2 regions of the Thioalkalivibrio sp. ALRh genome follow, and region 2 is predicted to be linked to the other one. Evidence: riboswitches for the same ligand, from Rfam matches in the RefSeq annotation. Region 2 holds a riboswitch; the other holds the start of a gene.
What was found. A riboswitch is a leader RNA that binds a small molecule or an ion and turns the genes downstream of it on or off. The one in region 2 is predicted to bind cobalamin.
Positions count from the first base shown of each region.

Region 1 (6,615 bases), on a different contig from region 2:
TCCGGTGCGGGCCGCGCGCAGCCCGGCCAGGGTATGCAGCAGGGTGCTCTTGCCCGCGCCGTTCGGGCCGAGGATGCCCCAGCACTGTCCCGGGTTGATGGTCAGGTCCAGGGGTGAGCCGCTGGCGCGTTCCGGAATATCGATGACCAGATCGTGGGTGGCCAGCAGGGTGTCCGGCCCCGGCGCCTCGTGCACGCTCTCGGCACCCGGCGCATGGGGGTCGCCGTGACGTTGGGGGTCGGCAGTGTGCGGAGGCATCAGCGGCTCCGGTACAGCAGGAACAGGAATACGGGGACGCCCAGCATCGCGGTGATCACGCCGACGGGCAACTGCTCCGGGGCGATCATCGTACGGGCGAGGGTGTCGGCCAGCGTCAGCAGGATGCCGCCGCCGAGTGCCGAGGCCGGCAGGATCACGCGCTGGTCGTTGCCGAAGATCAGCCGGAGCATGTGCGGCACGATTAGTCCGACGAAGCCCACCGCACCGACCTGCATGACCGCCGTGGCGGTGATCAGTGCCGCCGCGACGTAGATCGTCCATTCCACCGGCCGCACGGCCACGCCCAGTGCGGCCGCCTGCATCGGGCCGCGCGCCAGCACGTTGAGCGTCCGTCCCAGCGGCAGGGCCAGCAACACGACCAGCACCAGCACACCCCAGGCGGGGTAGGGGTTGCGGGCGTGGGAGACATCGCCCATCAGCCAGTACAGCATCCCGGGCAGCTCCGCGGTCGGGCTCACGGCGAGCAGGAAGCTGATCACGGCGCCCCAGCCGGCCGCCACGACCACGCCGGTCAGCAGCAATCGGGTCGGCGTCCAGCTGCCGGTGCCGTGCGCCAGGCCGAACACGATCACCGTGGACAGCAGCGCGCCTGCGAATGCGGCGACCGAGACCGAGAACATCGACAGCCCCGCGAGCATGGCCAGCAGGGCACCCACCGAAGCCCCGCCGGAGAGGCCCAGCACATAGGGATCGGCCAGCGGATTGCGCAGCAACACCTGCATCAGGGCACCGGCGACGCCCAGCAGCCCGCCGGCGGCGAATGCGGCCAGGGCGCGTGGCAGGCGCAGTTCCAGTACCAGCGTGTTGTGCAGGCGGCTTCCTTCGCCCTGAATCACCGCGAGCAGGTCGCCGGGAGCAATGGCGACGCTGCCGTAGGCCAGCGCGATCAGGATCGCAAGCAGCGACGCCGGGAGCAGGACCCCCGTGGCGAGGAGGAAGGAGCGCGTCACGGCTGGTCAGTCGTCCCGGCGTGAACGGGCCCGTTCCAGTTCCTCGCACATCAGCCGGGTCCCTTCGGCAATCCGCGGGGTGTGACGCTGGAGCAGCGACGGCGGGATAAAGAACAGGTTGTCGCGCTGCACCGCGGTCATGTCCTCCCATTGTTCCCAGGCAATTACCCAGTCCGGCCGGTCTTCGCCCATGCCGCCGCCGATGATCACCTCCGGATCGGCCTCGATCACGGCCTCGCGGTCCATGCGCGGCACCAGGCGGTCCAGGTGGCCGAACACGTTCTTGCCCCCGCACAGGCGGATGGCCTCGCCGATCAGGTGATCGTCGTTGACCGTCATCAGGGGCTGTTCCCAGACCTGGTAGAACAGCGGGACCGGGTCACGGTCGGCATAGTCCAGCCGCAACGTCTCGATCTCGTCGAGAAAGGCCTGCACCGCCGCTTCGCCGCGTTCCTCGGTACCGGCCAGCTGCGCCATGCGACGCATGCTGGAGGCCACGCCCTCGAAACTGCGCGGCTCCGAGACATAGACGTTCAGCCCCAGATCGCGCAGGCGCTCGATCTGCGAGCTGGAGTTGCCACTGCGCCAGGCGACCACCAGGTCCGGGTCCATCTCGACCACACGTTCCAGGTCGATGCGGCTGTAGCCACCGACTCGCGGGATCATCTCCGCCTCCGGCGGGAAGTCGCTGTGCTGCGTGACGCCGACCAGCTGCTCTCCGGCGCCGACGGCGAACAGGACTTCCGTGATGTGCGGGGCCAGGCTGACGATACGTTCGGCGGGCCGGTCGAGCGTGACCTCGCGATCGTCATCGTCGGTCACCGTGACCGGTTCGGCCAGTGTCGGCCCCGCGCACAGGAATAGCGCGGCAAGGGCCGTTAACTGGCGTTTGAGGGAAGTGAAAGTCATTAAAAATCCGACTGTTGTGGATTGTTCGTAACGTAAACAATACCGTGTTTTCGGGGCGCCGCACGGGCAGCGAAAGCGCCTCATCATAGCAGCAAGGGCAAGATGGTTTGGTGCCCAAATTGGTCGGGGGCACCCTGAGCGCGTATCATGCTCCGCTTTCGTCAGGTGCCTGCAGTTGGCAGGTGAAACGGGAAGCTGGTGCAAGTCCGGCGCTGCCCCCGCAACGGTAAGCGAGCGGTAAATCGCTCGGCAGACTGGCCACTGGGTCCTGTGCCCGGGAAGGCGTCTGCCGGTCGGCATCCCCCGACGCTCGCAAGCCCGGAGACCGGCCTGGCGGTGATTCATCCTGCGACCGTGCGGCGGGCAACGGTCGAGGGCGCAGGTGCGTTCCTAAAAGCCTGTTCCTTCGTGTCTTCGCCGCGCCGTCGCCTCGACGGAACCTCATGACGGCCCCAGCTCCCAACCAGTCAGAAGAGAATCCGAACGCGTTCGCCTCGGCGGAGCGCGCAGCGGTCTATCGCGTGATCGGCGAGCGCCGGGACATGCGGCATTTCCGCCCGGACCCGGTGGACCCCGATACCCTGCGGCGCCTGCTGGAGGCCGCGCACCAGGCGCCCAGCGTGGGCTACATGCAGCCCTGGCGCTTTCTGCGGGTGACCGACGCGCGGCTGCGCGATGCGTTGCACGGGCATGTGGCGGCGGAGCAGACACGCACGGCCGAGGCCTGCGGCGAGCGTGCCGCCGAGGTGCACCGTCTGAAGCTCGAAGGCATCCGCGATGCCGGCGAGCTGCTGGTGGTCGCGTTGACCGATGGGCGCGAGCGCTACGTGCTGGGTCGGCGCACCATCCCGGAGATGGACCTGTGCTCCGCCGCGTGTGCGATCCAGAACCTGTGGCTCGCGGCCCGGGCCGAGGGCCTGGGCATGGGCTGGGTGTCGCTGTTCGACCCGGACTGGCTGGCCGGGGAGCTGGGGATGCCGAAAGGGGCCTGGCCGATCGCGATCCTTTGTCTGGGTCATGTGGATGCGTTCTACGAGCGGCCGATGCTGGAAACCGAGGGCTGGGATCAGCGACGGTCGCTGGACGAACTGGTGTTCGAGAATCGCTGGGGCAGCCGTACCGACGCACCCGGCGGTTCCTCAGCGAGTGGATGACCCGATGCTGATCGCGTTCCTCACGCTGCTTGGTGCGCTGGTGCTGGATCGCCTGATCGGCGATCCGCGCCGCTGGCACCCGCTGGCCGGGTTCGGGCTGCTGGTCCAGCGCCTGGAGGCCCGGTTCTACCGCGATGGTCGGGCCCGCGGCGCGCTGCTTCTGGCCGTCCTGGTGGTGCCCTTTGTGCTGCTGACGGTCTGGTTGCAGCAGCTCCTGCCGGTCTGGCTGGTAGGGCTGCTGGTACTGGCGTTGGCGCTGGGCTGGCGCAGCCTCGACGAGCACGCCGAGCGCGTGGCCCGGGCGCTGGAGGCCGGCGATCTGGGCCAGGCGCGGCAGCAGGTGCAGATGCTGGTCAGCCGCGACAGCGAGGCCCTGGATGTGGCCGGGGTCAGCGGCGCGGCGGTGGAGTCGGTACTGGAGAACGGCAACGATGCCTTGTTCGGCACCATTTTCTGGTTCCTGGTGGCCGGTGCGCCGGGGGTGGTGCTGTATCGCCTGGTGAATACGCTGGATGCGATGTGGGGCTACCGCAATGCGCGTTACACGCGCTTTGGCTGGACCGCGGCGCGGCTGGATGACCTGCTGAACTGGATCCCGGCGCGCATGACCGCGCTGGCCTATGCCCTGGCCGGGCGCACTCGCGATGCCCTGCAGTGCTGGGGCGAGCAGGCCGCGGCCTGGAAGAGCCCGAACGCTGGGCCGGTAATGGCCGCTGGGGCGGGCGCACTGGGGCTGGTGCTGGGCGGTGCCAGCCAATATCACGGCGAGCGTCAGTGGCGTCCGCGCCTGGGGATGGGCGCGGCACCGGATGCCGCCGGCATCCGTGCGGCGATGGGGCTGGTGGATCGGGCGCTGGCGCTGTGGATGGGCGTGCTTGTCATCGGGGTGAGCCTTGCGATCTTCTGAGCTGAACAGAGCGCGGCCGGCACCGACCGGGGCCGTGCTAACCCAGGTGCATGGTGGCGGACTGCGCGCAGCTGCCAGGCATTACGGGGTGGCGCCGGAGCAATGGCTGGACCTGTCTACCGGCATCAACCCGCACGGCTATCCGCTGCCCATGCCCCCGGCGGACGTCTGGGCGCGCCTGCCGGAGCCCGACGACGGTCTGGAGGCGGCCGCGGCGCGGTACTACGGCTGCAAAGGGCTGTTGCCCCTGGCGGGCTCGCAGGCGGCCATCCAGCTGCTGCCACAGCTTCGCCCAGCGGCTGCTCGGGTTGGCCTCCTCGCGCCCAGTTACAACGAACACGCGCGGGCCTGGCGCATGGCCGGGCATCGGGTCGAGGCGCTTCCTGCGCTTGGCGACGCGGCGCCGGCCGCGATCGAGGCACGCCTGCCGCAGCTGGATGTGCTGGTACTGGTCAACCCGAACAACCCGACTGGACTGCGCGTGACCGTGGAGACGCTGCTGCGCTGGCATAGGGGGCTTGCGGCACGCGGCGGCTGGCTGGTGGTGGACGAGGCCTTCATGGATACCAGCCCCCGGCACAGCCTGTTGGCGGCCGACCCGGGCACGGACCTGGGCCCGGGGCTATTGGTGCTGCGGTCGCTGGGCAAGTTCTTCGGTCTGGCCGGGGCGCGGGTCGGATTCCTGGCGGCGGAGCCGGCGCTGCGGGCGGCGCTGGCGGAGCGGCTGGGTCCGTGGGCGCTGTCCGGCCCGGCGCGCTGGGCGGCCACCCGAGCGCTGGAGGATCGCGCCTGGCAGGAGCAGACGCGCGCGAACCTGACCGCGGCGGGTGCGCGGTTGGAAGAGCTGCTGCGGCGGTACGGAATCGCTACCGAAGGTGGCACCGCACTGTTTCGCTGGGGGCGCCGCGATGATGCGGTCGCGGTTCAGGATGCGCTGGCGCGACAGGCGATCCTGGTGCGGCGTTTCGACGACCCCGCCAGCCTGCGTTTCGGGCTGCCGGGCGACGAGGCCCAATGGCACCGCCTGGAACAGGGACTGGAGGCGTTGTGAGCGCGACCACGCTGATGGTGCAGGGGACCACCTCGGATGCCGGCAAGAGCGTGCTGGTGGCCGGTCTGGCGCGGGTGCTGCATCGCCGTGGGCTGTCGGTGGTGCCGTTCAAGCCGCAGAACATGGCGCTGAACAGTGCAGTGACCCTGGACGGCGGCGAGATCGGGCGCGCCCAGGCCCTGCAGGCCGCCGCCTGCGGCCTGGAGCCGCATACCGACATGAATCCGGTGCTGCTCAAGCCCAGCTCCGATCAGGGGGCGCAGGTGATCATCCACGGCCGTCCTGCGGCCGAGCTGGATGCTCGTGCCTACCATGACTACAAGCCCGTCGCCCGCGAGGCCGTGCTGGCCTCGCATCGACGGCTGACCGCGCAGTATGCGCACGTGCTGGTGGAAGGGGCGGGCTCGCCGGCAGAGATCAACCTGCGCGCAGGCGATATTGCCAACATGGGGTTTGCCGAGGCGGTGGACTGTCCGGTGATCCTGGTCGCGGATATCGACCGTGGCGGCGTGTTCGCGCATCTGGTCGGTACGCTGGCGTTGCTGAGCGCGACGGAGCGCGCGCGGGTGCAGGGCTTCGTGATCAACCGCTTTCGCGGCGATATCTCGCTCCTCCAGCCGGGACTGGACTGGCTGGAGCAGGAGACCGGCAAGCCGGTGCTGGGCGTGATCCCGTATCTCCACGGGCTGTACCTGGATGCTGAGGACGCCCTGCCGCGCGAGGCGGTGCCGGAAAAGGCGGTGGATGCCCTGAAGGTCGTCGTGCCGGCCCTGCCGCGCATCTCCAACCATACCGATTTCGACCCGCTGCGCCTGCACCCGGGTGTGGACCTTCGCTTCGCCGGCCCGGGCGAGTCGCTGCAGCCGGCGGATCTGGTCATCCTGCCGGGGTCCAAGGCCGTTCGCGACGACCTCGCCTGGTTGCGGGAACAGGGCTGGGAAGACGAGCTGCAGCGCCATGTGCGTTATGGCGGCAAGGTGCTCGGGATCTGTGGCGGCTTCCAGATGCTGGGCCGGGTCGTGCACGACCCCGACGGTGTCGAGGGGCGGCCCGGCTCCACGCCGGGGCTCGGCTGGCTGGACATCGAGACGCGTCTAGCACCGGAAAAGCGCCTGGAACGTGTTCACGGGGGCCGTGTGCTGGGTCGGGAGGCCCGCGTGGAGGGCTACGAGATCCATGCAGGAGTGACGACCGGCCCCGGACTGGATCACCCGCTACTGGAGCTGCAGCATGGCCCGGACGGCGCGCGCAGCGAGGACGATGCGGTGGCGGGGACCTATGTCCACGGGGTATTCGATACCTCCGCTGCCGCCGAGGCTTTGCTGCACTGGGCTGGCATGCGCAATGGGAAGGAGCACGGCGAAG
Region 1 covers NZ_KB906524.1:75,510-82,124, reverse strand. Annotated here, with positions in the region: gene F791_RS0111525 (ABC transporter ATP-binding protein) at 1-258, opposite strand, end outside; gene F791_RS0111520 (iron ABC transporter permease) at 258-1,229, opposite strand; gene F791_RS0111515 (cobalamin-binding protein) at 1,236-2,138, opposite strand; cobalamin riboswitch at 2,285-2,487, shown strand; gene bluB (5,6-dimethylbenzimidazole synthase) at 2,582-3,292, shown strand; gene cbiB (adenosylcobinamide-phosphate synthase CbiB) at 3,297-4,199, shown strand; gene cobD (threonine-phosphate decarboxylase CobD) at 4,288-5,250, shown strand; gene F791_RS0111495 (cobyric acid synthase) at 5,247-6,615, shown strand, end outside.
Region 1: linked by a shared signal. The riboswitch ahead of bluB (5,6-dimethylbenzimidazole synthase) and the one ahead of F791_RS0101520 (porin) in region 2 are both predicted to bind cobalamin.

Region 2 (6,615 bases):
CGCTCGATCCGAGCCAGTGATCGCTCACGCCCAATCAGCACCAGGGTGTCGTCGATCGGCGGCGATACTGTGCCGCCGGTCAGGGCCACACGCAGCGGCTGCGCGACCTTGCCCAGCTTGAGATCCAGCCGCTCGCCGGTGTGCACCACGACCTCGTGCAGCGGCTCCTTCTCCCAGGCACCCAGCGCACTGAAACCGTCATGCAGCGTCTGCAGCACCGGGAGTGCTTCGGCGGTGAGCTGCTTGCGCGCGGCCTTCTCGTCGTAGTCCTCGAACTCGCGGTAGAAGTACACGCTGTTCTCGGCCATCTCGCGAAGGGTGCGCGCTCGCTCGCGCTGAGCGATCACGACGTCGCGCATCACCGGGCCATTAGAAGGGTCAATGCCCAGCTGGCCCAGGTGCCAGCCGAACTCCAACGCCACATGGTCCGGGTCCAGGGTCTTGATGTAGTGCTGGTTGAGCCAGAGGAGCTTGTCCGGGTTGATCGCCGAGGCGGACTGGTTGACGTCCTCGATATCGAACAGGCGCACCAGTTCGTCCACCGAGAAGATCTCCTGGTCGCCGTGGGCCCAGCCCAGGCGCACCAGATAATTCAGCAGGGCCTCCGGCAGATAGCCCTCGTCGCGGTACTGCATCACCGAGACCGCCCCGTGGCGCTTGGACAGTTTGGCACCGTCCGGGCCCATGATCATCGGCAGGTGGCCGTAGCGCGGCGGTTCCACGTCCAGCGCCTTCAGGATGTTGATCTGGCGCGGGGTGTTGTTCAAGTGGTCATCGCCACGGACCACATGGGTGATCCCCATATCCATGTCGTCGACCACCACCGTCAGGTTGTAGGTTGGCGAGCCGTCGGAGCGGGCGATGATCAGGTCGTCCAGCTCGCTGTTCTGGAACGCGACCTTGCCGCGCACCATGTCGTCGACGATGGTTACCCCCTCGTCCGGCGTGCGAAAACGGATTACCGGCTCCACGCCCTCGCGCGGCTCGGTGCGCGCCCGGCAGCGACCGTCGTAGCGCGGCTTTTCCTTGCGCGCCTTCTGCTCCTCGCGCATCGCATCCAACTCTTCCTTCGTGCAGTAGCAGCGATAGGCGTGACCTGCGGCCATCAGCTGGTCGATTACCTCCTTGTACCGATCAAAACGCTCCGTCTGATAGAACGGCCCGTGATCGTAAGTCAGCCCCAGCCAGTTCATCCCCTCAAGGATCGCGTTGACCGATTCCGCATTGCTGCGCTCCAGATCGGTGTCTTCGATGCGCAGCACGAACTCGCCACCGTGGTGACGCGCATACAGCCAGGAGAACAGCGCGGTGCGGGCACCGCCAATATGCAGATAGCCGGTCGGACTGGGGGCAAAACGGGTACGAAAAGTCATGCGAAGCACTCGTTCCTGAGGAAGGTGGAATTTGAAGGCGCCTAGGGTAGCAGAACGCCGCGGGGCTGCCGCAGGGACCGCGGTCTATACTGGAGTTGGGACCACACGGATGCCCGAACGCGGGCCAAAGGAGCCTTCATGAATCCCACGCTCACCCGACTTTCCACGTTACTGGCACTGACCGGCGGCCTGGCGCTGGCCGGGAATGCCATGGCGACCGACCGCATTGCGCCACCGGACGGGGCCGAGGTTTATTTCATCAGTCCACAGGATGGCGAAACGCTCGAAAGTCCAGTGCGTGTCCAGATGGGCCTGCGCGGCATGGGTGTCGCGCCGGCCGGCGTGGAGATGGACAACACCGGCCACCACCACCTGCTGGTGAACAAGCCACTCGACGAGGTGGACTTGGATGCCTCGCTGCCCTTCTCCGACCACAAGCGTCATTTCGGTGGTGGACAGACCGAGGGCGAGCTGGAACTGGAACCCGGCGAGTACACCCTGCAGTTGCTGTTCATGGACTACCGCCACATTAGCTTCGACCCACCGGTTGTGTCCGAAAAGATCACTATCACGGTCGAATAAACGCACCCACGAAAAAGCCCCCTCCGTCTCCGGAGGGGGCTTGTAACACCCGATCCCAGTGCGGCCAGTTACGGCAGCGCGGGGATATCGAAGCGCGGCATCTCGCCGGTCAGTGCGTGCATGAAGGCCTCGATGTCCGCGACCTCGTCATCGCTGAACTCCATGCCCAGCATCTCCTGCCCCATGATGCGGATCGCCTCGTCCAGCGTCGCGGTCTCGCCGTTGTTCATGTAGGGGTAGGTCAGCGCCACATTGCGCAGCGTCGGGGTCTTGAACGCGAACTTGTCGGCCTCATCGCCCGTGACCAGATAGCGGCCCTTGTCTTCCGAGCCCGGCACCTGGATGCGATGGAAGTTGCTGTCGGTCAACGCCGGTCCGCTGTGGCAGGCCACGCAGCCGTTATCGGCGAACAGCTTCATCCCGCGCATCTGCTGCTCGCTCATCGCACCCTCGTCCCCGACCAGCCAGCGATCCAGCGGCGAATTCGGGGTGTTCAGCGTGCGCTGGAACGTCGCCAGGGCCTTGGCCACGTGGTCGGTATTGATCACGTTGTCGCCGTCATAATCGGGATAGGCGGCCTCGAACTTCTCCTGGTACTCGTTGAACTCCTCCAGGCGCGCGATCGCCTCCTCCAGCGGCATCGCCATCTCGATCGCGTCCTGGATCGGGCCCAGGGCCTGGCCTTCCAGATCGTCCTCGCGGCCATCCCAGAACTGGGCCGTGAAGAAGCCGGAATTCAGCACGGTCGGGGTATTGCGCTCGCCAACCTGGCCGTCATGGCCCACCGCGCGCGGGATGCGGTCCGCCCAGCCCAGCGCCGGGTTGTGGCAGGTGGCGCAGGAGATCACGCCGGAGCTGGAGATGCGCGGCTCGAAGAACAGCATCTTGCCCAGCTCGATCTTCTCCTTGGTCATCGAGTTGTCCGCCGGGATCGGCGGCAGCGCCGGCAGCGGCTCGAACACGTCGCGGTATTCGGAATAGTCGGTATCGGCCACGGCCGGGGCTGCGGCCCCGAACGCGACGGCTGCACAAGCCGCCAGCGCCGTCATGCGGAATCCGGAAAGCGTTTTCATACAGGTCTCCCTTGAGTAACAGATGAGTAACAGACATCTGAGAAGCGGATATCGGCGCGAACCGAAATAGACTCGGTCCAAACCACTTAAAACCCACCCTACAGACGCGGAAACCTGGTCGCGATCAAAATCCGCCCCGGAGATGATCTGCATCAATTATCAGCCTCCAGGGGAGCCGGGTTCGCCCCCACTACACCGTTTCCCGGGATACCCGGACAAACTTGACCCCCCCTTTTCCCTCCATTACGGTTCGCCCCTCTCTAGGTGCCCCGGCGCTCAGCCGCCGGGGATAATCGGGAAGCCGGTGCGCGAATCGACATTCGCAAGGCCGGCACTGCCCCCGCAACGGTAGGCGGAGACGGGCGGATCCAATGCCACTGCGGCGCATCCCCGGGATGCCCGCGGGAAGGCGATCCGCCCTGGATGCATCGCGCATCCACTTCGCGAGTCCGGAGACCGGCCTGGACGACACCCGACGCCGCGGTGGGCGGCCGAGCGGGCCAGTCCGGCGTGCTCGCATCGCCCGGCCTCCCCTGCTCCCTGTCCAGCTTCCGGCGTCGTTTCATCCACGGCGTGCGGGGTCGCGCGTCCAAGGGAGCAACCCAACAATGAACCATACCCATCTCCGACCGGGACAGCATGCCGTCCCGGCCCTGGCCACCCTGTGCCTGATGACGGCCGCGGGCATCGCGCCGGCACAAGCCGGCTTCGAATTCGGCGACGCGGAAGACGGCCTGCAGGTCACCCTGGATCCGCTGATCCAGGGCCGCTACAGCTACGAACGAGACCCGGATGGCTCCAGCAGCGAATTCGACTTCCGTCGTGCCTGGCTGGACACCTCGGGCACCCTGTTCCACCCCGATCTGAGCTTCCGCCTGCAGCCGGATTTCAGCAGCGGCGAGCTGTCCATGCGCGACATCTGGTTGCAGTACGCACTGGGTGAACACCTGGGCCTGCGGGCTGGCCAGTTTACGGTCCCCTTCGGCCTGTCGCGGGATATCGGCGGACCCAACCGCCTGTTCACCGAACTGAGCATCGCCGGCAACCAGTTCGAGGTTCCGGCCGGCCGCGACACCGGTATCGCCCTGCTGGGCGGCGCCGGCGACAACCGGGCATGGGCCATCGGCGTGTTTGACGGTCGCGGGCGTCTGGATCAGCGCGACGAGCGCCCCTCCACATCCGGCCACCTGTTCAGCGCGCGCGGCGCGTGGGCCCCGGTCGGCGCAGTCCCACGTGACAACACCACGTTAGGCCAGGCCGTGGAGCGCACCGTCGCCCTGGGCGCCGGCGTACAGGCCGCCAGCCGCAACCACCTGCGCGACTGGAGCCGCGGCATCGAAGACACGGTGGCCAACCAACGCGCCGACTGGATCACCGCCACCGCCGACGCGGTGGTCAAGTTCGCCCATACCTCGCTGTCGCTGGCGGCCTTCCGCCGCGATGTCTCCCCCGACCGCACCGCGAGCTACCACGACCTGGGGGCCGAACTGGAACTGGCGCAGTCGCTGCCGGTGGAGGGACTGGAGTTCGCCGCGCGCCACGCCGTATTGCGCCACGACGCAGGCGACGATCTTGGCACTGACGAGCGCTGGCAGCGTGAATGGGGTGCCGGCCTCAACTGGTATCACCGTGGCCAGCGGCACAAGACCCAACTGATGTGGCTGGACCGCGACACCGACACCTCGGACTGGGAGCTGCACCTGCAGCACCAGTTCCGCTTCTGAGAAATGACCGGGAGAATCGACATGAACTGGATGCAACCGATCCACCACCCGTTGAGAACCACCCTCTTTGCGATCCTGTTGCTGGCTGCCACCGGCAGCCCGGCCACCGCGGAGGTCACTGTCACAATGCCGGGCCCCTGGGGCGACTATGACGAGACCCTGGACGATCCGGCCAAAGTGGATGCGACCGAGGCCTTCCAGCGCTTCCGTCAGCAGAGCATGCAGGGCACCTCGGCCACCTACCGCAGCATCGAGCAGATCCTGCGTTATGACGCACCATTCGCCGAACGTCTGCCCGGTCTGGCCGAGGAACTGGCGCGCCGCGCCGACGACATCGAAACCTGGTTCGCACGCGAGACACCAGCGCGGGACGGCGAACCCGGGGCCCTGCCCGCGGCCTGGGAGGACCCGGAGTTCTCCGAGTACAAGGCAGCCTACCGCGAGGCCGCCGAACGACTGCAGCGCAAGGTGGAGTCGGCCGACGACCTGGAGAACGAAGACTTCCAGCTTCGCGCCACCGAGGCCCTGAACGGCGTGCGCCACCATTGTCTGGCCTGCCACGACAACTACCGCCGCCGCTAAACCGGCCGGGAACCAAGGGGCCGCCGCATGGCGGCCCCTTGCCATGACCCTGATCGGGAAGAAACCGCCTTCGCCTGCAAGCAGACTCCTACAGGTTCCTGGCGATGTGGGAGCCTGCTTGCAGGCGAAAAGCCCCGTGTCCCACAACACCCACCGGCGTTATCCCTGCCTGCGGAAGATCAGGGGCGCCACCGCTTAGTCCCCGTCCATGCCGCGGTAACGGCGCACGTGCGACGGGTCGTACAGCGCACTGTCGCGAAAATCCCCCGGGTCCAGCGCCGGCCCCACTAGGATCAGCGCCGAGCGCCGCGTGGTCAGGGCCTGCGCCCGCTCCGCGATATTCCCCAGCGAACCGCGCACCACGGTCTCGTCCGGCCAGCTGGCGCGAAACACGATCGCCACCGGGCAGTCGCAGCCATAGTGCGGCCGCAGGTCTTCGACCACGGTCTCGATATTGTGCAGCGACAGGTGGATCGCCAGGGTCGCCCCGGTGGCGGCAAAGCTCGCCAGCCGTTCGCGCTCCGGCATGGAGGACGCCCGCCCCGGCGTGCGCGTCAGCACCAACGACTGCGCCACCTCCGGCACCGTCAGTTCCCGCCCCAGGGTCGCCGCGGCGGCAGAGAACGCCGGCACTCCAGGCGTGATGCTGTAGTCGATCCCGGCCGCCTCCAGCCGGCGGATCTGCTCGCCCAGCGCGCTGTAGACCGAAAGATCGCCGGAGTGCAGGCGCGCCACGTCCTGGCCCGCCGCGTGGGCGCGTTCGATCTCCTCCATGATCGCGTCCAGCGTCAGTGGCGCGGTGTTGACCACGCGCGCCCCCTCCGGGACATGCTCCAGCACCGCCTCCGGCACCAGCGAACCGGCATACAGGCATACCGGGCAGGCCGCGATACGATCGCGCCCGCGCAAAGTCAGCAGATCGGCCGCACCGGGCCCCGCTCCGACAAAATGAACCGTCATCAAAACTCCTCGAAATTCCCGTCTGTCCCGTTCACCGTCCGCACGGCCACCGCGCAGCTCGCCCGTGCCGAGAGCCGCCGCGGCAGCAGCAGGCGCGCCCCGTCGCCGGCCACCGCCAGCGCCGCCGCCTCCGCCACCGAACCGACCCCGGCGGCGGCACGCGAGCGCGAGGAGTCCGTGGACAGGGCAGCGTCGTGCTCGGCCAGCGCGGCCGCCGACGCGAACACCGGCTCCAGCTCCAGGTCGCGCGCGGCCGTCCACAGCACCGGGCTGTCGCCCTTGTGCGCCGGGGCCGCCAGCTGCCGGATCTCGATCGCCTCG
Region 2 covers NZ_KB906519.1:316,101-322,715, forward strand. Annotated here, with positions in the region: gene gltX (glutamate--tRNA ligase) at 1-1,373, opposite strand, end outside; gene F791_RS0101510 (DUF4399 domain-containing protein) at 1,512-1,955, shown strand; gene F791_RS0101515 (cytochrome-c peroxidase) at 2,024-3,004, opposite strand; cobalamin riboswitch at 3,274-3,508, shown strand; gene F791_RS0101520 (porin) at 3,637-4,752, shown strand; gene F791_RS0101525 (cytochrome c) at 4,774-5,334, shown strand; gene cobM (precorrin-4 C(11)-methyltransferase) at 5,530-6,294, opposite strand; gene F791_RS0101535 (cobalamin biosynthesis protein) at 6,294-6,615, opposite strand, start outside.